DNA from 4 places in the Vibrio rarus genome. Region 3 is predicted to be linked to each of the others. Evidence: predicted binding sites of a transcription regulator. Region 3 holds the regulator's gene; each other region holds the start of a gene.
The links. The regulator PurR, encoded in region 3, represses purine synthesis genes. The targets are predictions, from matches to a motif close to TNANGNAAACGTTTNCNTNA.
Positions count from the first base shown of each region.

Region 1 (5,795 bases), 680 kb from region 3:
TTTTCCTTAACGTCAGTGATAGCAGCAAAGTCAGGAAGAGTCACGGCTTTAAAGTGTAAAGTGCTGTTTTGATTGTGGCCAACAAACAAATGATAATAGGTAGATGCCGCCAATATGAGGAAAAAACTTCCTATTATAATCGCGCCATTTGTGGGTATGTATTTACGTAAGCTCACCGCAATTCCTTGTTTGGATATATTCAAAAGTGTGAAGTGGGTCATTGTATGTGAGCGGTAAGCTCAATAATACTTGCGTAACCTTATGTTCCGCGTTTTATATGGTGTTGGCAAGATAGCAATGAGGGGTGAGGCAAGTCAAGAGCCCCAATATGGAGCTCTGGAGGATTATTTTAGGGTAAATTCTTTTGATAGATGATGGGCGAGATATTTGAACATGTTAAATACCGCGGTGGTGTTTGGCGTAGGCAAACCATTTTCATCGAGGAAATAGTCACCTTTAAAGATAAGGACTTGGTCTTTTTCTTCCACTGAGGTAGCGCGCATTCCCTCTATATAGTCGGCATGATCTTGGATGATGTTGTTCGCAATCAGTAATAGTTCGAACTCTGAAATTGTTTTCTTATCACTCATTATAGTACCTGTATGTCATGTGAAATTTGCCGCTAAGTGTAACGCTAACTTAAGTTAAAACAAAAGCAGATTTATGCAAAATAGCCTATGGTTTATCGTCAGAACATTGTTTATTAAGCACACAAATAGCATTAAAAGCGAAAAAATGGGTTGATTTTGTCATTTGTTCGCTCGATAGTAAAAAAAGAATCAGAATTGGTGTTCGTACTTTACGAACCAAAATATAGGACAGAACGTTCAATTATGGGTAAGTCTCTCGTTATAGTGGAGTCACCAGCTAAGGCAAAAACGATCAATAAATACCTTGGTAAAGACTTCATTGTTAAATCTAGTGTTGGTCACGTCCGTGATCTACCTACTGCTGGTCAATCCAGCGGTAAAAAGGCTACGCCTATATCCACGAAAGGATTGAGCGCAGAAGAAAAAGAACGCATTAAGAAAGCAAAGGCGAAAAAGTCGCTGATTAAGAAAATGGGGATCGACCCCTATAATAACTGGGAAGCGAATTATCAAATCTTGCCAGGTAAAGAGAAGGTCGTAGCAGAACTGCAAAAATTGGCAAAAGACGCTGACTACGTCTATCTCGCAACCGATTTGGACCGCGAAGGAGAAGCTATCGCATGGCACCTTCGTGAGATCATCGGTGGCGATGAACAGCGATATAAGCGTGTGGTCTTTAACGAAATCACTAAAAATGCCATTCAGCAGGCCTTTGAAACCCCAGGTGAACTGAATATTGATGGTGTGAATGCCCAACAAGCGCGTCGCTTTATGGACCGTGTAGTGGGATTCATGGTGTCGCCATTATTATGGAAAAAAGTCGCTCGCGGATTATCTGCAGGGCGAGTGCAGTCGGTGGCAACCAAGCTAGTTGTTGAGCGTGAGCGTGAAATTAAAGCGTTTATTCCAGAAGAGTTCTGGGACATTCATGCCAATACGTTAACGCAAAGTGCAGCCGATTTTCGTCTCAATGTGGCACAAAGAAATGGCACGGCCTTTAAACCAACTAACGAAGCGGATACCAAAGCGGCATTGAGCTTGTTAGAAAAGGCGCAATACGAAGTTTGTAAACGAGAAGATCGTCCAACGAAGAGTAAGCCTTCAGCCCCTTATATCACGTCCACCTTGCAACAAGCCGCCAGTACTCGACTGGGTTACGGCGTTAAGAAAACCATGATGTTGGCACAGCGTTTGTATGAAGCGGGTTACATTACCTATATGCGTACAGACTCAACCAATTTGAGCAGTGAAGCAGTAGAAAATCTACGCAGTTTCATCAGCAGCGAATACGGTGATAACTACTTACCGCCAAAACCATTGGTTTACGGCAGTAAAGAGGGGGCTCAAGAGGCGCACGAAGCCATACGTCCTTCAAGTGTTGATGTGCAAGAGCCAGAGTTAGTGGGTGTGGATAAAGACGCTCACAAGTTGTACGCCCTTATTTGGAATCAATTTGTTGCCTGTCAAATGACACCAGCGCAATACGATTCTACTACCATTAGTGTGAAAGCCGCTGAATTTACCCTAAAAGCGAAAGGTCGTATCTTGAAGTTCGATGGTTGGACTCGCGTACAACGCCCTATGGGTAAAAACGAAGATCAGATCCTGCCAGAAGTGCAATTAGGCGATATTCTATCTTTAAAAGATTTAGAACCTAAGCAACACTTTACCAAACCAACGGCGCGCTTTACCGAAGCGGCTTTGGTGAAAGAGCTCGAAAAACGTGGTATTGGTCGCCCATCGACTTATGCTTCTATTATTTCGACGATTCAAGACCGTGGTTATGTAAAAGTGGATCAACGTCGCTTTTATGCAGAAAAAATGGGTGAGATTGTTTCTGACCGTTTAGATAACAGCTTTGTTGATTTGATGAACTACGACTTTACTGCACGAATGGAGCAAAAGCTCGATCAAATTGCAGAAGGCGAGGCAACATGGACGCAAGTTCTAGATAGTTTCTTCAAAGACTTTTCAACGGAGCTGGCAACAGCAGAACTCGATTCAGATCAAGGGGGTATGGAACAAAACCATATCGTAATGACCGACATTGAATGTCCAACCTGTTCTCGCCCTATGGGGATTAGAACGGCCTCAACTGGGGTATTCTTAGGTTGTTCGGGTTATGCGCTTCCTCCTAAAGAACGCTGTAAAACCACCATTAACCTTGGTGATGAAGACGGAATTATTAACGTCTTAGAAGAAGACCCAGAAACGGCTGCATTGCGCGCTAAGCGTCGCTGCCCTATTTGTGAAACGGCGATGGACGCCTATCTCATTGATGATAAGCGCAAACTTCACGTATGTGGTAATAACCCTAACTGTGAAGGCCACGTGGTTGAGAATGGCGAGTTTAAGGTCAAGGGCTATGATGGCCCTGTGGTTGAGTGTGATAAATGTGGCGCTGATATGGTGTTGAAAAACGGCCGTTTTGGTAAGTACATGGATTGCACCAACGAAGAGTGTAAAAATACGCGTAAGATTTTGCGCAATGGGGAAGTCGCGCCACCAAAAGAAGATCCTGTGCATTTACCTGAGCTTCCATGTACTCAGTCAGATGCTTATTTTGTGTTGCGAGATGGTGCTTCTGGTTTGTTTATGGCAGCCAGTAACTTCCCTAAATCTCGTGAAACACGCGCACCTCTTGTGCAAGAGATAGCCCGCTTTAAAGACCGTATTTCACCTAAGTTCCAATACTTAGCGGATGCACCAGCACAGGACCCTGATGGGCGTCCTACTGTGGTTCGTTTTAGCCGTAAGAGTAAAGAGAATTACGTTCGCTCAGAAATTGATGGCAAACCATCTGGATGGACGGGTTTGTATATTGATGGCAAATGGGAAATTACCGATAAACGTAAGAAACCCAAAGCAAAAAGTGAATAGCTAATTTTACTATAATGATGAGAGTCAACGGCATATTTACCGTTGACTCTTTTTTTTGCCTGATATTTAAGCATTCGCACACATATGCATCTAAGGTAACCGTTTGCTTTTACTCTGTGTATTGAAGGCGATATTGGTAACGTCTACAATTTACAACCTATTTTCACAAACATAGAAACCCCATGAAATTTCCAGGCCAACGTAAATCTAAGCATTATTTTCCCGTTAATACTCTTGACCCTTTAGTACCTAAAACTCGCCCAGAGTCGGGTTCAAACAGCACTTATGTAGTGGGTATTGACCAGACCTTAGTGGATATAGAAGCAAAGGTCTCGGATGATTTCATCGCTAAGTTTAACTTAAGTAAAGGGCACTCATTAGTGGTGGATGATCGCACTGCAGAGTTGCTTTATGAAGAGTTAAAATCTCAGCAACTCATTAGTAATGAATACGCGGGTGGAACGATAGGTAATACATTACACAACTACTCTGTCCTTGCAGATGATAAATCCATCTTATTGGGTGTCATGAGTGCGGATATCAAGATTGGTAGTTATGGCTTTCGTTATTTATGTAATACCTCAAGTCGTATGGATCTTAATCATTTGCAAGGGGTGGATGGTGCCATTGGCCGCTGCTTTACACTTATTTCCGACAGTGGTGAACGAACTTTCGCAATAAGTGAAGGGAAAATGAATCAACTGCATCCGGAGAGCATCCCTGAAGGGATTTTTAAAGATGCCTCAGCCTTAGTATTAACTTCTTACCTTGTACGTTGTAAAGAGGGCGACCCTATGCCTGACGCGACGATGAAGGCCATAGAATACGCTAAACAATATAATGTACCGGTTGTATTAACATTAGGTACTAAATATGTGATTCAACAAGATCCACAATTTTGGGTAGATTTTATTTCAGAAAATGTATCCGTTGTGGCAATGAACGAAGAAGAAGCACTAGCACTGACAGGGTTATCCGATCCCTTATTAGCCGCAGATAAGGTATTAGATTGGGCGGATTTAGTTTTATGTACAGCAGGCCCTGTAGGACTATTTATGGCAGGTTATACCGAAGAGTCCACAAAGCGTGAAACGTCACTGCCATTATTACCTGGAACCATTGCGGAATTTAATCGCTATGAATTCAGTCGTCCTGCCTTAAAGGCGGATTGCCGAACTCCTTTTAAAGTGTATTCACATATCGCGCCATATATGGGCGGACCGGAAAAAATCAAAAACACCAATGGGGCAGGGGATGCAGCGTTATCTGCATTATTGCATGATTTATCAGCTAATCGATTCCATAAACAAAATATTCCTAATTCAAGTAAACATGAATATGAATATTTAACCTATTCTTCTTTTTCTCAAGTATGTAAATACTCAAATCGTGTGAGTTACGAAGTGTTGGCACAACATTCTCCCCGCTTATCTCGTGGTCTACCAGAACGTGAAGACAACTTAGAAGAAGCGTATTGGGAAAGATAATAACAGTGTAATAATACCCACCGTAGTAATTAACTGACCATTCTAGCTTGTTAAAACACATGATAACGGCGTTGTAATTTTTGAGTGTAGAACGACTACTTATCAAAAATAGCGCCTTGTTCTCAAGTGTTTTTCCTGCGCTATTTCTGACCACTTAATTGCTGAGATTGATACTTTTTGTAAGCGAATGACAGTAAATGTTTCTTTTATAATTAAATAATACAACTCGTATTATATTATTATTGAAAAATCATGTTACATCTTTACCCCGTAATAGATAAGGATAAGTCAAGAAGTATACAAATAATGACTGTCTGGTGGTTAAAGTTTAGATAACAAAAAAGCTCCTATAGAGGAGCTTTTTTATGTAACGTAAATCTATAAGTTCAAAACAAAATTAAGCCTTGATTAGGAACTCTTCTAGAGATTTACCCGCATCTAATTGAGCTTGAATTGCTGATGGTGTACGGCCTTGGCCTGTCCATGTTTTATTCACGCCGCTTTCATTAACGTATTCATATTTTGCTGGGCGAGGTGCACGTTTTGTTTTTGAAGCTTTTGAAGAGCTATCACCTGCAACAGCAGCAACAAGTTCTTCGATATCGATACCTTCTTTAAGAAGTTTTTGCGCGTATTCCGCAAGTTTCTTCTCTTTTTCTTCACGAAGGGCACGCTCTTCCGCTTCATTTTCACGGCGCTCTTCAACAACGATAGTTAATTTATCTAACGCTTCTTCTAGTTGCTCTAGTGTTAGCTCACGAGAGAAAGCACGAAGGCTACGAATATTAAGTAGTGTTTTAGTAATCTCTGACATTTTTTATCCTATTAGATTTATGTT
Region 1 covers NZ_AP024900.1:1,062,892-1,068,686, forward strand. Annotated here, with positions in the region: gene OCU56_RS05020 (glucosaminidase domain-containing protein) at 1-176, opposite strand, end outside; gene OCU56_RS05025 (YciN family protein) at 345-590, opposite strand; gene topA (type I DNA topoisomerase) at 834-3,470, shown strand; gene OCU56_RS05035 (inosine/guanosine kinase) at 3,653-4,957, shown strand; gene OCU56_RS05040 (H-NS family histone-like protein) at 5,355-5,771, opposite strand.
Region 1: the regulator PurR is predicted to act here: its motif matches at 3,562-3,581, upstream of OCU56_RS05035 (inosine/guanosine kinase).

Region 2 (5,795 bases), on a different replicon from region 3:
AACTGCGCGAGTGGAGTGCCAGACAAAAGTGGAAAAAATTAACACAAACAGCACTGAAGATATCTGACTGCTCATGCCTAATATGTCTTGTAGGATCAAACCGGAAGAAGTGATATAGGCATACAGTAAAATCCCCCCGACAAAGTACACAGTTAAGTTATTTAATACATTAACTTTACTGCCTAATATATCCTTAGTGACCGTATTAAAAGAGGCTTTTAAATCGTACTCTTTATACGCTTCTAACAGCATCCATCCCGATAGGGTCATGACGACCATAGTTAAGGTAATGGCAAATATTGATAATGCAGTCCATGCGCCTGCACCCGCACTAGGTAGTCCGAGCATTCCCGCTCCAACACACACACTAGCAATAATACAAGCCCCCCCAATGAGAGATGGACTCTTGTCTTTGACATCTTTCTGCGATGACAAATTGATACTCTGTTCCATGGAAAATCCTTTGTTTCACGTTATTGGAATGATTACCCAAACCTATTTTTGTATGATGGTTTTTTGGGTTTTACTTATAAATAAGGCCTCACAACGAGGCCTTAACTTTGTTTTTTTATACGGTTTCCAACACCTTATCTTCGACTTGCTTAGTGGTGGCCGGCTCGATTTCTTTTAGTCGAGCGGTAAAGTGACGCAACACTTGAGGCTCATAGGTAAACTCAAGCCCTTTAACGTTAGCGGCATTTTCTTTTACCTTTTGGAACGCTTCAATGACAAAGTCCATATGTGTTTGCGTGTAAGTTGCACGTGGAATGGTTAAGCGCAGCAACTCCGCCGGACAAACATGCTGTTTGCCAGTGGCTGGATCACGACCGAGTAGCAAAGAGCCAATTTCTACCGCGCGGATACCCGCTACCTTATACAGCTCACATGCTAACGCGTGCGCAGGGAATTGACCTGCAGGGATGTGCGGAAGCAGTTTACCCGCATCAACAAAGGCGGCGTGACCACCCGCTTGCTGACAAACAACGCCAATTTTTTCTAGGCCATCCACTAAGTATTGAACCTGACCAATACGGTAAGCGAGCCACTCTTGGCGCATACCGTCATATAGGCCAACCGCAAGACGTTCCATTGCGCCGCCTTCTAGGCCGCCGTAAGTTGGGAAACCTTCTTGAACCACACAAAGGGTGCGACATTCAGTGTAAGAGTCCAACATAGAGTCATCTTTAAAGCACAATAGACCGCCCATCTGTACCATGGCATCTTTTTTAGCAGACATAGCCAATGCATCAGCGTACTTATAGGTTTCACGAGTGATGTCTAAAATAGACCAATCTTTATAGCCTTCTTCACGTTGCTGAATAAAGTAAGCATTTTCAGCGTAGCGAGCGGAATCCATCACGACAGGAATGTCGTATTTTTGCGCTATTTCATAGACGGCTTTAAGGTTAGCAATAGAAACAGGCTGACCTCCAGCCGAGTTACAAGTGATGGTGCTGACAATATAAGGAACGTTATTAGGGCCTGCTTCTAAAATAGCGGCTTCTAGTTTTTCAAGGTCAAAATTACCTTTAAAGTCTGCATTTACAGAGGTATCAAAAGCTTCTTCGGTGTAGACGTTTTTTGCTACACAGCAGTTCACTTGAGTGTGACCCTGAGTGGTATCGAAGAAGTAGTTAGATAGGGCAACCATTTTGCTGCGATCTAAGCCTTTTTCTTGTTCACGCTTCTTAATGAGCACCGGAATATAGATTTGCTCAGCACCGCGACCTTGGTGAGTCGGAATAGTATGCTGGTAACCGAAAATATCTTTTACGGCATTAGACAATGCGTAATAACTGCGGCTGCCACTATAAGCCTCGTCGCCCATCAGCATTGCCGCTTGCATTTTTTGCGTAATTGCACCGGTACCACTGTCGGTTAATAGGTCGATAAACACATCATCACTATCAAGTAAAAATGGGTTCATACCTGATTTAAGAATGGCTTGTTCGCGGTATTCACGAGTAGTGCGTTTTACAGGTTCAATAACACGAATGCGGAATGGTTCTGGTAGATGCTTAAAGTTTTCCATAATAATACCTATAATTGTTATATTTAATTTTGTTTTATTATTAATAAATAGTTGATGTGAAGAGTCGCACCAATTATTGATGTTTTATTTAATGTGGTAATTTGATGTAGGCTAATAATAACAAGCAATAAAAATGGGTAATACAAAACACCTCAATACATAAAATATGCCTGAGCGTTTAAATAATTATTTTTATTGGAGGTTTAACTCACATTAGTTAAGCGTATAGGCAATAGGATATTAAACAATAAACTATTGAATATTCACATTTACCAGTCAGTTATTATTAGCTTGCCCCTAGAGGGCAATAAAGAAGCTACTCTGAAGAAAGATGAAATGACAACTGATGATCAATATTATACCAAGCTAACATAGTTAACTCCGCCTTACATTGAGATTGAAGAAATACAGACATTGGACAACACCTTTTTACGTTGCAATATATAACCTGATGCCATTGATACTAAATGAAACTTTTATTAAATAAAATCTAAGTTAATTGTATTTGTGATGAGATAACAATTAGTGATCACAAATTTTTGCCACTTGTTGCATTTCTTGACTTGTAGAAAAAATAATCAGACAGTATGGCTTGCTTTTGAGCTTTGTAAAAAGGTGGGTTTGATTTGTGGGCCATGATAGAGCATGGACAAATGCATGAGTGAACGCTTATCGACCAATCATGACCATCATCTCCACAAGAGGCCGTGAAATCGTCCTTAATGGCATCATTGTGGCATCTAGGGCATAAAATTGGGTTCTATAATGCAGGGGGGTTCATATAACCTATAGATCTAAATGTGCTAATCAGATTTTTTTTATATCCTTTTTGGTGCATGGATACAACCTAGGTGATTAGCTATTGCACAGGCAAACGTTTAGCTGTATTTTCTCGCCACTGAAATTTGTACTAATATTTTATCGAAAAACGGCAATACTGGGTCGTTTTTCTAACAAAACAAAGGAAATAGCATGTCCAAGAATACATCAATCCAGCAAGAAAAGGAGGCTCAGATGGCCCAAAATGCTCAAACTGGAAGTTGGCTTGATCGATTCTTCCTCATTACTCAGCGTGGTAGTAATGTTCGCCGCGAAGTGATTGCTGGCTTAACCACTTTCCTCGCCATGGTGTATTCGGTCATTGTTGTTCCGAGTATGTTAGGTACCGCAGGGTTTGACCAAGGTTCGGTCTTTATTGCCACTTGTTTGATTGCCGCTTTCGGTTCATTGCTTATGGGTCTATGGGCCAACCTGCCTATGGCTATTGGTTGTGCCATTTCATTAACCGCATTTACTGCATACAGCTTAGTGTTAGGGCAAGGGGTGTCGATTCCTGTCGCTCTTGGCGCTGTGTTCTTAATGGGTGTGGTGTTCACGGCAATTACTGTCACAGGCATTCGCCAATGGATTTTAACCAACTTACCTGAAGGTATCGCACACGGTACCGGTATTGGTATTGGTCTATTTTTACTGCTTATCGCAGCCAGTGGTGTGGGTCTAGTGATTAAAAACCCTGTAGCGGGTTTACCTGTCACACTCGGTGAGTTCACCTCTTTCCCTGTAATGATGTCAATGCTGGGTCTAGCGGCTATTTTTGGCTTAGAAAAACGCCAAGTACCTGGTGGCATTTTGATTGTGATTGTGGCTATCTCTATTATCGGCCTTATCTTTGATCCAAGTGTGACCTTTCAAGGTATCTTTGCTCTACCAAGCTTTGGTGGTGAACACTCTCTAATTGGTAGCATGGATATTATGGGCGCTCTTAACCCTATCGTATTACCAAGTGTTTTAGCGCTGGTTATGACGGCGATTTTTGATGCAACGGGCACCATACGTGCGGTAGCAGGCCAAGCTAATCTACTGGATAAAGATGGCAACATTATAGATGGCGGCAAAGCATTAACGTCAGATTCTGTTTCTAGCATTGTTTCCGGTGCTGTAGGTGGCGCGCCAGCTGCGGTATATATCGAATCTGCAGCAGGTACAGCCGCAGGGGGTAAAACAGGTCTTACAGCAGTGGTTGTTGGTGTCTTGTTCTTATTCTTACTGTTTCTTGCTCCAATCAGCTATCTAGTACCAGGCTACGCAACTGCACCTGCACTTATGTATGTGGGTCTATTGATGTTAGGTAACGTTCGTAAACTGAACTTTGATGATTCTGTGGACGCTCTATCTGGCTTAGTTTGTGCCGTATTTATTGTTCTTACTGGTAATATCGTTACAGGTATTATGCTTGGCTTTATGTGTCTTGTTATTGGACGTATTTTTGCAGGCGAGTGGAAAAAACTGAACTTTGGCGTGGTGTTAATTACCATCATGCTTGTTGTGTTCTACGCTGGTGGTTGGGCTATTTAAGCCAAGCTAGCGATGGCATTAAACTAGAATGCCAATGATGTGATGAATACCCAGCCAAATTGGCTGGGTATTTTTTTGAGATCAATACCGTGGGTTATGCCTGCTCATTCACGCAGAGTTTGCACTACACGTTATTTTTTACTGTTAAACATTTTCTGGTTACTTTTATCAGAATCAGACCAAAAATTAATATTGAACTGTGCATCATCAGACAGTTCAATACGATGCCAATACTGTGGCGGGCTGGTGGCAAATTGGCCAGCGTTAATGACCACACGGATCTCAGGCTCAGTGGCGTGCTCATCGGCAAAACCAAAATAGGTAACGGTCCCTTCCATAACACACAGCTGCCCGAATACCTCGGCTGCGGTATTGTGATGGGTGAGTAAAGCCGGTGGTACGTTATCTGTTGTAAAAAAGGGAGTGGAACGTTGAATTGTCCAATTTTTCGGGATTCGTAAATGGCTCATAATATTCTCCTACACATGTGTTGGTGCGATTGAGGTAAAAGTGACTGTGTTTGTAGTGTCAAAGTGAGAGGGTTTCACTACGCAAAACAGCAGTTTTAGTTGAGTAAAAAACCGATTAAGCCATGATTGGCGCTGGGCAATACCGGTGTGTGCGGCGTGGCAACGTACTTGTTCAATAAAGGCTTCTTCAGTTTGATTTTCTAAAAACATTTGTAGCATAGGCTTCTCTCTTGAGTTTTTTCACTTCAACGAATGACGTAATGAGTCAGTTAGTTATATAGATAGCAAGAGCCGTGCCAATAAATAAAACCCTATAAAAACAGAGCGTTAAGAATTATCAATATAGAATGTTGTCATTTAGATAAAATGGAAAGATTCTCTTAAACACAAATAATTATCATTTTGATAATTGATTTATTTATAAGGGGCGCTTTTATAAAGCGTTGTGTTGAGGTCAAAATAGAAAAACAAGTGTGTAATCGCGCTGGGGGCGGACCAAGTGTAAGCATGCGTATTGCGAGAAGAGAACATTCGTTGTGTGCCCCACATATGATGCAGGGCACACTTTGCGTCAAGTAAAAACGTTAGTTTCCTGAGTAATAAACAATGACCGCGTCGTTCTCTAAGGTTCTAGAAAAAGCATAGCCACGAGCTTGTTTGAGATCGGTATGCACGCCGCCGCCAATGGCGGGATGACGCTGACGAAATTGACCTAAGGTTTGCCAATGATGGAGCAAAGCTTGCCTTTGGGCATCTAAGGTCCACAACATATCAGAGCGTGTTCCTTGGTGGAAATCATCAGCGTAAGGGCCAATGTCGCGGGCAATTTCATCGCCATAATAAATTTGAATTGCTCCCGGTGACAATAACAGCGCATTGGCCGCGTTACGTTGCATCTCAAAGGATTTAAAGCGAGCAAAAAACAATTCAGTATCGTG
Region 2 covers NZ_AP024901.1:656,474-662,268, reverse strand. Annotated here, with positions in the region: gene OCU56_RS15985 (aromatic amino acid transporter) at 1-453, opposite strand, end outside; gene tnaA (tryptophanase) at 569-2,032, opposite strand; gene OCU56_RS15975 (NCS2 family permease) at 3,047-4,387, shown strand; gene OCU56_RS15970 (DUF1971 domain-containing protein) at 4,519-4,857, opposite strand; gene OCU56_RS15965 (hypothetical protein) at 4,867-5,076, opposite strand; gene OCU56_RS15960 (alpha-amylase) at 5,442-5,795, opposite strand, start outside.
Region 2: the regulator PurR is predicted to act here: its motif matches at 2,899-2,918, upstream of OCU56_RS15975 (NCS2 family permease).

Region 3 (5,795 bases):
AGAAAGAATTTAAGCGTTGGTTTAAATTGGCGGCAGACGTGAACCCGTTAATGAAATATTTTAAAGATAAAGAGCTTAATATCCCCACTCTTTATTTGATGGGCGACAAAGACTATATGTTCATTAAACCAGTGAAAGAGATGGTGTTGGCGCACAAAAACAGCCAATTGGTGGAAATTGCAGATTGTGGCCATGTGTGCAATGTGGAAAGACCACAAGAGTTTAATCAGCGTTCAATCTCATTTATTCAGGCTTTGGCTTAATCTTCTGGTCTATTGCTGCCACATTGCCAGCAAAGAGCAAACTGACCTTCATTAATCTCATCACATTCGATACAGCGCCATTTTTGCGAAGCGATTTGCTGATGCAGTTGTTCAAACTCGGCAATAATGGTTTTAGCTTGTGTGTGCTGATGCGGCGTAAGCAACCATAGATAAGGCAAGGTAGAATCGTCCATAGGCAGTTCTCCTTGTAAACCAAACATTCCTTCGCCACGTACCTCAGTTTCAATATTATAACTCAGTAATAGCTCACGCATGATATGAGCTTGCGGTGGGTTTTGCGCAATAAATATTTTTATTTCTATCCTAGTGGTACCAATCGTACTCAATAAATGGTCATTCTAGATTGTTAACATACTCGAGAACTGCGTTAGAATTTTTGATAGTAGAATAACGACTTATCGAAATATTCCGCTTTGTTTTCGAGCATTTTTCCTACGCTATTTCTGACAACTTACTTGGTATGATTGACTACGGTGGCATTGTGCTCACCGTAAGTCATTGCCCGCATCATCTATGAATTACGGTGATGGGGATTATACGGTGGTTGAACTATTGTGTGGGCGCAGTTTTGCCATGACCCATTTCGCAATTAGCGGGAATAAACCCAATAACGCAAATGAGGCTAACACAGTAGGGGATACGATACCGGAAAGGCTGTCAATTTCGGCTAGTTGCGTACCGGCGTTGAGGTAAACCATAGTACCCGCTAACATTCCTAATTGGCTGACCACATAGAACTTGGCAACAGAAATAGGTGTTAACCCCATCAATAGATTGATTAAGAAAAAAGGAAATACTGGGATAAGACGTAAAGAAAAGAGGTAAAAGGCCCCATCTTTCTCTACCCCGTTATTGATGGTCGCAAGTTTTGACCCAAACTTCGCTTGCACCCAGTCTCGAAGCAAATAACGACTGCTTAAAAACGCCAAAGTTGCGCCAATTGTGCTGGCAAACGACACTAACAATAAGCTACTCCAAAAGCCAAATAAGGCCGCGCCAAGCAGAGTGACAACGGCCGCTCCAGGGATGGAAAAAGCGGTGATAAACACATAGCCGATAAAGTACAGTGTGGCGGATAACAAGAAGTGTTCAGCTATGTGGCTATTTAGGGCGAGTTGTTGCGCTTTAGCGTTTTCTAAAGTGAAGTGTTGGCCAAAGTTGACGGCCAAAAGTACGATGGCACAGACTAAAATTAGTCCTATTATCAATTTCTTATTCATGTGTGAGCTCTTATTGTTATGCAATAAGTATAGAGACACGTTGACGAAACTAAAACTTTCACTGTGATGGAAAAAAGTGGGCCTATAGCGCTTTTTAGTAATAAAAAAAATCGACAACCAAGAGGTTGCCGATCGTAAGAGGTTTGCTACCTTGCTGGCCTAGTCGTTATTGAGGTTTTTGACACTGGCTCTTTCAATTAGCTCTGGGTGCATTTCAAAGATGCGACGCTCATGCTCTTTATTTTTAATGCGCTCTAACAGGATCTCAAAGGCGGTTTTACCCACACGGCGTTTGGGCTGATGTATGGTGGTTAATGGTGGTGAGAAGTAAGCCGCAAGATCGATGTTATCGTAGCCAATGACCGAAATATCTTCGGGAATGTCGATATTGTGTTGTCTTAGACGACTGATCAAGCCTAACGCCATAATATCATTGAAGCAAAAAATAGAGGTGGGACGCTCTTCTTTAGACATTGCTACCAGTTTATCGGCCGCTTCTACAGCCGTATCACATTCAAAGTTACCTTCAAAAATGAGTTTTTCATTAAATGGGATATTGGCTTCAGCTAACGCTCTTTTGTAGCCAGAAATGCGCTCAATACAGGCCAGTTTCTCAGCTTGTCCAGTCAGGCAGGCAATTTTATGGTGACCATTGTTAACTAAGTATTTAGTGGCTAAATACCCCCCTTCTTCAGAGTTATCAATGATTTTATCTGCCGAGGAAGACTCCGGTCCCCAGTCCATAACCACTTTTGGGATGTTAGGGTGAGAGTCGAGCATTTGACGCAACTCTTCGGTTAAGTCAGAACACATCACTAAAATACCGTCGACGCGCTTCTCCGCTAACATACGAATATAATCACGTTGCTTTTCGTATAGCCCACCGGTATTACACAAAATAAGAGTGTAACCTTGGCGGTAACAGTAACTTTCAACGCCGTCGACCACTTCGGCAAAGAAAGGGTTAGTGGATTGAGTCACTAACATGCCAATAGTTCGTGTGCTATTGCATTTTAGACTACGAGCAACGGCACTTGGGGCGTAATTTAGGTTTTTTACGGCTTCCATCACTCGTTGCTGAGTTGCTTCGGCCACAAAGCGTGTTTTATTAATAACGTGAGAAACTGTGGTGGTAGAAACCCCTGCAAGTTTAGCGACGTCTTTGATGGTTGCCATGCGTTACCTTGTTAATAAAAGATGGATGCAATAAACATAAATTAAACTGTGCGATCCTTCACTCAGCAAACGATTGCGCGGAGGGGGAGTCTAGCCATAAATATGGCCACTGACAATGGATTTATGAATATATTTGGAATCTATGTCTCATTAGCAAGATAGTGGCAGTCAATTTTGCAAAAATTCACTAGTAATACGGATACGGCCGCATAAAAACCAAATTCATCATAGCGTTTACAGTCAGCAGAAAACTGGGGTATCCAGGTTAAGAGGTGTTGCTCAATTAAGGCTTTTTGCTCTGCCAGGGCCGCTTCCATATGCGACTCTTTTTCTAGGGCATTACAACGAATAATAAGATTGCCTAGAAAATCCAACTCAATGGCTAAATGATCAGCGGGTTCATTGAAGTGACCATCTACCTTAATGCCTTTATTTAACATTAATTGCGTCATGTCTTGTGCAGGCTTGCCGTTAAGTAGCTTGTTTTCTTCAAGATAGAGAGAGGCATAAGGTAAGGCGGCGTATTTATCTGAGGTGAGAAACAGATTACAAAAGTCGGCGGACAATTCTAATTGCGCATCTTCACGCTGTTGTAGTCGGTCAAAGGCATCCACTAAAGCCTCCACCGCCTCACTAAGTTGTGGATTCTCACCTAAACCGGCAAGAAAGCCACGCACAGCAGAAGATTGATAAGCCTGCAAATCTTGCTCTGTTAGTTCCTTAGAAAAAAGGCTGGAAAACCACCAGTAGATCTCTGCTCGTTGCTCGTTGAACTGCTTAACTTCTTGCATAAACGCACCACAATTTCATTTTAATTACTATAAAGAATAGTAGCTTAGGTCATCTTTACTATGTGAGTGAGATGAATATTAATTAAAATGTGCGCAATGAAGCAAAAGGTGAGTGCATTACTCACCATTGGCTAAATTTCTCAAACGTTGCCACCATTGCCCCATCGTTTCGTGCCAGTAACGTTCGGTTTGTTCTAGGTAACGGGCTTGCGGTGTGTATTTTTGCCAAGGCTGCACAATGTGGGATTGAGCTAAATAGTTAGTGGGAGCGGGCAGAGGCTGTAAACCTGCAGAATGAAATTCATGTAATGCACGTTCCATATGGCTGGCAGAGGTAACTAATGCCATGCTTTTTTGACCAACAAATTTCGCTGCTTGTCTGGCTTCTTGCCATGTATCCTGCGCCGTTTCGAGTAAGATGATATCGGATTTCGCCACCCCTAAAGCGAGCGCTACCGTCGCCATCATTCTTGCTTGACTGATCTCTGTGCCACCCGAGTAGCCGGATAAAATCAATTTCGCACCCGGGTACATACGTAGCACACGAATCCCCTCACTGAGACGCATCATGGCTGTACGGCTCAATTCTGAGGTGGGGGGAATTTGCGGGTCAACCACATGTCCACTACCGAGCACCATAACATAATCTAAGCTCTGTGTTGGTGGTAGAAAAGCACTGTATTTTCTTTCTAGTGGTTTTAATAATCCACTAGAAATTGGCTGAAAAGAGATCGCAAAAATGGAAGCTAGAGAAATAAAAATAAAGATACAACCCGATTTATGTTTTCGGGTAAACATAATTAATGCCAAGCCCAAAAAGCCAATAAGTAGCATAGCAGGGAGTGGCATAAGAAAGGCTGAAACAATTTTTTTGAGTGCAAACATGTTGGAGTAAACTATTTCCTAAGTTAGGTGGGGTGTAAATTGGGTCACGAGAAAAAAGGCATGAATTTGGACTGTTTTTTAGTCAATCAATAAAGCAAATTGATCGTTATCCTTTATTATTGACGCCCTTGTGACACAATACGAAACACACTTAAATAACATCATACCCTAAATAAAAGTGATACAAGATCGTAATTTCGACGATATTGCCCACAAATTTGCCGAAAATATTTATGGCTCAGATAAGGGAAGTATACGTCAGACTATCGTTTGGGAGGATTTACAGCAAATTCTTTACCAACTAAATGGTCACACAAAGCCTCTTACTGTACTAGATGCAGGAGGAGGTTTAGCTCAAATGTCACAAAAGTTGGCCGAGCTTGGACACAAAATAATATTGTGTGATGTGTCAAAAGAAATGCTGTTATTGGCTCAGCAAGAGATTGCCCGTAAAGGCTTGTTAGCTCAGTATCAATTTATTCATGCACCAATTCAAGAGCTTCATCAGCATCTTGAGCAGCCAGTAGATTTGATATTATTTCATGCTGTGATGGAATGGTTAGCCTCTCCAAAAGAAGCGCTACAAACATTAATGAGCCATATGGCACAAGGCGGCATGGCATCTATTATGTTTTATAACCACCATGGATTGGTGATGAAAAATGTTATATGTGGCAATATACCGCACGTGTTACAAGGAATGCCGTATCGTAAACGCTTTAAGTTGCAGCCGCAAAAAGGTTTGCTACCTTATGATGTCTATCAATGGCTAGAGGACGTAGGATTATCCATATGCGGAAAATCAGGAATACGCGCCTTTAATGACTATATCGGATTTACCCAATATGTGGGTGACTATAGCCAACAAGATGTCATGCAGCTTGAACGGCAATTATGCAGAACAGAACCTTACCTTTCATTAGGAAGGTATATCCATGTTTGGGTTCAAAAGAAACAGTAGAGAACTGAATGAATCAAGTCTCCCAAGAAGGGCAACAAAACGAGCAGGTCACGGTCGATGAGCTGGTGGGCTGGGTTAAACAGCACGATTTCTCCCTCAATTTAAACAGCGAACATTTAAGCTTTTTGGTAGCGATAGCCTTGTTAAGCCAAGAGCGCTTTGATGAGGAGTTGGCCGAGGGCGAATTGCATGACGCATTCGCCATTGTACAACGAGAATTTAATGGTGTTACACCGGGCGCGCAAAATGCGTTTAAAGCCAACAACGCCATCAATAGCTTAGTCGCACAAAGACTGCTAAGCCGCTTTACCAGTGAAGGGCAAGAGGGGAATAGTATTTATCGTCTGTCCCCTTTAGCGGTAGGGATCACCGATTATTATTTACGTCACCGTCAGTTTTCTAAACTGAAGCTGTCCATTCAATTGATTTTAGTGGGCAAGGAACTGGCATCTGTAGTGGAAACGGCTGAAAAAGCCCC
Region 3 covers NZ_AP024900.1:1,739,204-1,744,998, reverse strand. Annotated here, with positions in the region: gene OCU56_RS07990 (alpha/beta fold hydrolase) at 1-263, shown strand, start outside; gene OCU56_RS07985 (DUF2007 domain-containing protein) at 260-580, opposite strand; gene OCU56_RS07980 (TVP38/TMEM64 family protein) at 818-1,504, opposite strand; gene purR (HTH-type transcriptional repressor PurR) at 1,664-2,680, opposite strand; gene torD (molecular chaperone TorD) at 2,821-3,471, opposite strand; gene elyC (envelope biogenesis factor ElyC) at 3,589-4,356, opposite strand; gene cmoM (tRNA uridine 5-oxyacetic acid(34) methyltransferase CmoM) at 4,535-5,317, shown strand; gene mukF (chromosome partition protein MukF) at 5,326-5,795, shown strand, end outside.

Region 4 (5,795 bases), 400 kb from region 3:
AATCCCTAGTTCACGAGCAAGAATAGCTGCGGGTACTAAACCACCGCGGCTTACACCCCAAATCCCTTTCCACTGTTCGGCTGGCATTTGACGCCTAGCAAGTTCGCGACAGTTGGTTTGCATTTCATCCCAAGTGATGATGTATTTTTTTGGCATAACTGGAAAACCTATTTAAGACAATATTAAGCGGCTAGAATATATTTCAAAATAAATATAGCAGACATCACCCAAACACTGAGAGAAACCTCGCGACCCTTACCACTCAATAATTTTATTGCTGCGTAAGAAATAAAGCCTAAGCTAATGCCCTCTGCAATAGAGAAAGTTAATGGCATTAATAAGCAAGTGACCACTACTGGTGCTGCCTCTGAAATGTCACTCCAGTCGATATTAACCAAACCAGATAACATTAAGATAGCGACATAAAATAACGCACCCGCTGTAGCGTATGCCGGAATCATACCCGCTAATGGTGAAAACAGCAAAGCCAATAAGAAAAGTACGCCAACCGTTACCGCAGTCAGGCCTGTACGGCCACCAGCGGCAACACCGGCTGTAGATTCAACATAAGAAGTGGTATTTGAAGTACCAAGCAAAGCACCAACAGATGTTGCAGTAGAATCGGCAAGTAACGCCTTGTTTAAACGAGGTAATTTACCATCTTCTGTCATTAGATTCGCTTTTGAAGCTACACCAACAAGTGTGCCCGCAGTATCAAATAGATCGACAAATAAGAAGGCAAAGATGACCGAGATCATGCCAACCTCAAACACACCTGCAAAATCTAGTTGCATAAATGTAGGCGCGATACTTGGCGGTGTCGCGATAATCCCGTGGTATTGCACGTCACCCAAAAGCAAGCCTAAAACCGTAACGGCTAAAATAGCAATCATCACAGCGCCGCGTACCCCACGGTGCACTAAACCAATGGTAATAAAGAAGCCAATCGCACCGAGTACAGCATGCAAACCGGTAATATCTCCCAATGAAACCAAAGTGCCTGGGTGACCAACAACAATACCAGCATTCTTTAGTCCGATAAATGCTAGGAAAAGGCCAATACCTGCAGAAATACCTGTACGTAGTGACATAGGAATTGAGTTAATGATCCATTCACGAATGCGTAATAGACTCAGTAGAACAAACAAGATACCAGAGACAAAGACTGCCGCTAAAGCCACTTGCCAAGTGTAACCCATTCCTAATACAACACCGTAAGTGAAGAAGGCATTAAGTCCCATACCTGGTGCTTGAGCAATAGGGTAGTTAGCGTATAGGCCCATGACCATACAACCAATTGCAGCGGCTAAACATGTCGCGACAAAAACAGCGCCATGATCCATGCCTGTTGCAGATAGCATTGTTGGGTTAACGAAAATAATATAAGCCATTGTCAGGAAGGTCGTAATACCTGCAATGATTTCAGTGCGAACCGTCGTTCCATGTTCACGTAGTTTGAATAGCTTCTCCAGCATTCTCAATCCCTAAAAATATGTAAAAGTAAACGTTTGCGTAATAAAATAGGCGAGAATTATAGTGAGTTATAGAGTTAAATGCCATCTGTTTTACTTATAAAGTACACCACCCCAACATGAGTAACATTAACCCACACAACAAAAACAATTAAGCCCTTGTTATATAAAGACCCAATATGAGCATTATCGTGTATTGGATTCTATTATTCTCGCTATTTCACCATGCTATTGTTGATGGTTTCTTATTATTTGTTATTGGAAATAAGAGCCAACTTGCCTATAAAAATGCCATTTGAAACATAATTGATGGTAATACCAATCACAGTAATTAAGTGGTCAGAAATAGCGCAGGAAAAACACTTGAGAACAAGGCGCTATTTTTGATAAGTAGTTGTTCTACATTCAAAAATTGCAACGCCGTTATCATGTGTTTTAACAAGCTAGAATGGTCAGTTAATTACTACGATTGGTATAATACCAGCCACGGCCAGAAATCGTACAGGAACAACACGAAAATAGTTCATCATTTTACCCAGACGAAAAAAAAGCCGCTCCAGATGGGCGGCTTATGAAATCAGTAATTAATTTCTAAAAATATCAGGGTGAACCGAAGTTCGATCACATGCTTAAAATCCTAATCTAAGGATTGAAACTCTACATTTAAAATATATCAACCAAAAGGGCAACACATTGAAATGTAGAATTCAAAGTTAACCAATTGAAAAACAAATGATTTACACTTTAATTTCAGCATTGATGTAGACAATAATGAGCGGGGTGGCTCATAGAAGGGGTATCTACATCGAGGCTTTATATTAGCGATAGTGTAATTTAATTACAAGTATTTTCTTAACTTCCATTAAATAAATTCAAATCTGCCTAATTATGCGCCTTTTTTGGTAATTTAATTTCACCTGCGAAATAAATGTTCTATCTTTCGCCATATAAAACGCATTGCCTATAGTGAATCGTTGGATATTTAAACAGTGTAGCATTGTTACAATATTGACTTCATCTGTCCAAGACCCCCTCAGAATGATATCCTGCCAAGTATCAGCCATTCGATTCAAAATCAATGCATCACCGTCTAATTACAGTAGTTAATCTTTATTCACTACTGCTGTTACCCATGAAGGAGCATCACCATGTCGCAGTTTCTCAACCAAATCAGCCAGCTATCAAATAACCCAATTTGGCCATTCTTTGCCAACATTTGTTCTATCCCTCACCCATCAAAACACGAACAAGCCTTATCTGATCACATAGTGACTTGGGCCAAAGAGCAAGGGCTTTCAGTAAAAGCCGATGCGGCAGGTAACTTGTTTCTAAAAAAACCGGCTACAGCAGGAATGGAAAACAAAAAAGGGGTAGTACTGCAAGCTCATATCGATATGGTGCCGCAGAAAAATGAAGATACCGACCACGACTTTACTCAAGATCCAATTCGCCCATATATTGATGGTGAGTGGGTAACAGCCACTGGCACCACACTGGGTGCTGACAATGGTATCGGCATGGCATCATGCCTTGCCGTACTGGCGGCAAAAGATATTGAACATGGTCCAATTGAAGTGTTGCTTACTATTGATGAAGAAGCAGGTATGACAGGGGCATTCGCCCTGCAACCAGGCTGGCTTGAAGGTGATATTCTGCTTAATACGGATTCAGAGCAGGAAGGTGAAGTCTACATGGGTTGCGCTGGAGGCATTGACTCAAGCCTAGATTTTGCCATTGTTCGTGAAGCTATCCCTGAAGGGTTCGTCACTAAAAAACTGCTGTTAAAAGGACTAAAAGGTGGCCACTCAGGTTGTGATATTCATACCGGTCGCGGCAATGCCAATAAACTGATGGCACGCTTTTTAGCGAACTACGCCCAGCAACTTGAGTTGAAATTAATTGATTTCAATGGCGGAAGTCTGCGCAATGCTATCCCTCGTGAAGCAGCCGCCACTGTCGCCCTTCCTTCTCACAACCTAGACAAACTGCAACAGTTGTACACAGAATTTACAACCACCCTACAACAGGAATTAGCAGCAATAGAAACCACGCTGGTTACTTTTATCGAACAGAGCGACGCTCCATTTGATGCGTTCTCACAACAGAGTCAGCAAGCATTTGTAGCCGCACTCAATGCCTGTCCAAATGGGGTGATCCGTATGAGTGACGCCATTGAAGGTGTCGTGGAAACCTCGCTAAACCTTGGGGTAATCACCACAGAGCAAGATAAAGTTACCGTTCTATGCCTCATTCGCTCCCTTATTGATTCAGGACGTCGCCAAGTGGAAAGTATGCTCACTTCTGTGGCAACCCTCTCTGGTGCAAGCATTGAATTCTCTGGAGCATACCCTGGCTGGAAACCGGATGCTGACTCAGAAATTATGGCCGTATTCCGTGATATGTACCAAGAAGTGTATGGCCATAAGCCTAACATCATGGTTATTCACGCTGGCCTAGAGTGTGGCTTGTTTAAAAAACCTTACCCTAATATGGATATGGTCTCGTTTGGTCCTACTATCAAATTCCCCCACTCTCCAGATGAGAAAGTGAAAATTGACACTGTTGACCTGTATTGGGAACAAATGGTTAATCTACTCAAGCATATCCCTAACAAGGCTTAAGCCGTCACCTAACGTAAAAAGCCGAGCATACTGTGATGCTCGGCTTTTTTGTTATTCGATACTTTTAAACTTTCGTTACAGCAAGATCTTCAAGTTGCGAAAGAGTGGTTTCCGATACGAGTTCACCGTTGTAGTAATAACTCACTTTCTCACCATCACGAACTCCCATAATCAGCGCTTTATCACCATTGTTATAAGTGACATTCATTTGCACTGTATTCGCATCAATGGCTTCAAAAGTAGATGACTCTACCTGACGCATTGAAATCGGGTCTAGGGGCGCTTCGGTAAGTGAAGGGTCTAAGTCTTTATTCATGTTATACATAGTTTCAACTTTTGAGTCGAAGATATGCGGTTTACCATTAATTGGGTTTTTTCCGGCCCAAAATTCAATGGAGTTAAAAATCAACGTATCCACAGCAACAGAAAGTGCATACACAGGGGCAAGAAGCATATTCACACCACCACGAGCATAGCGGTTATCTACCACTTCCAAGTTAAACTTCATTACATATCCCGTCACCGCATTACTACCAATACACCCAGTTAGTGACGCTGTAAGAACTGCCAGACCTACTGCTTTTAAGCCAAATTTCTTCATTTTCATGTACCCTTCCCTGTTTTAATTAACTAGCCTATGCCTTTTTAAAGTAGTCAACTTTCAAGCATTTACCATTTAAAAGTACATTTTTTTACACTTTCCCATGCCTTGTTCAAATTTATCACTCATTCATTGCATCAGCGGCCTAAAAAGCACAGCCCCCTCTTTTATCACCCATAAAAAAAGCGACCTAAAAAGGTCGCTTCTAGATTTCAATATAACGCTAGCTATGAATTAGCCAATATTCTTACGAACATTGCGGAACATTCTCATCCATGCAGAATCTTCACCCCAAGACTCAGGAGCCCAAGAGTTAGCAACCGTTCTAAATACACGCTCAGGGTGAGGCATCATAATTGTTACCTTACCATCAGCGGTTGTTAGACCTGTAATCGCGTTTGGTGAACCGTTCGGGTTGTTCGGGTATTGCGAAGTCGCATTACCTAGGTTGTCTACATAACGCAGTGCAACCGTACCAGAATTTTCAATCGCATTTAGGTGAGCAGTATCTTTCACTTCTACGCGGCCTTCACCGTGAGAAACCGCGATAGGCATACGAGAACCCGCCATACCATCAAAGAATACAGAATCAGACTTCTGAACTTCAACCAAGCTAAAGCGAGCTTCAAAACGCTCTGATTCGTTGCGAACAAAGCGAGGCCATAGGTCAGCACCAGGAATCAGCTCTTTTAGGTTTGATAGCATTTGACAGCCGTTACACACACCTAGAGAGAAGGTATCTTCACGGTTAAAGAAGCTTTCAAATTGGTCACGAGCTTGAGCATTGAAAAGGACAGACTTAGCCCAACCTTCACCCGCACCCAGTACGTCACCGTAAGAGAAGCCACCACAAGCCACAAGACCTTGGTACTCTTCTAGTACCGCTTTACCGGTTAAGATGTCGCTCATGTGGATATCCACAGAATCAAAACCTGCGCGGTCAAAGGCGGCGGCCATTTCTACGTGAGAGTTCACACCTTGCTCACGCAAAATAGCCATCTTAGGTTTCACGCCTGTTGCGATATATGGCGCTGCTACGTCTTCATTGACATCAAAGGTAAGCTCAACATTCAAGCCAGGGTCTGAGTTGTTTTTCTTCGC
Region 4 covers NZ_AP024900.1:2,136,838-2,142,632, forward strand. Annotated here, with positions in the region: gene gpt (xanthine phosphoribosyltransferase) at 1-156, opposite strand, end outside; gene OCU56_RS09730 (NCS2 family permease) at 183-1,475, opposite strand; gene OCU56_RS09735 (aminoacyl-histidine dipeptidase) at 2,621-4,093, shown strand; gene OCU56_RS09740 (DUF3332 domain-containing protein) at 4,158-4,694, opposite strand; gene purL (phosphoribosylformylglycinamidine synthase) at 4,929-5,795, opposite strand, start outside.
Region 4: the regulator PurR is predicted to act here: its motif matches at 1,497-1,516, upstream of OCU56_RS09730 (NCS2 family permease).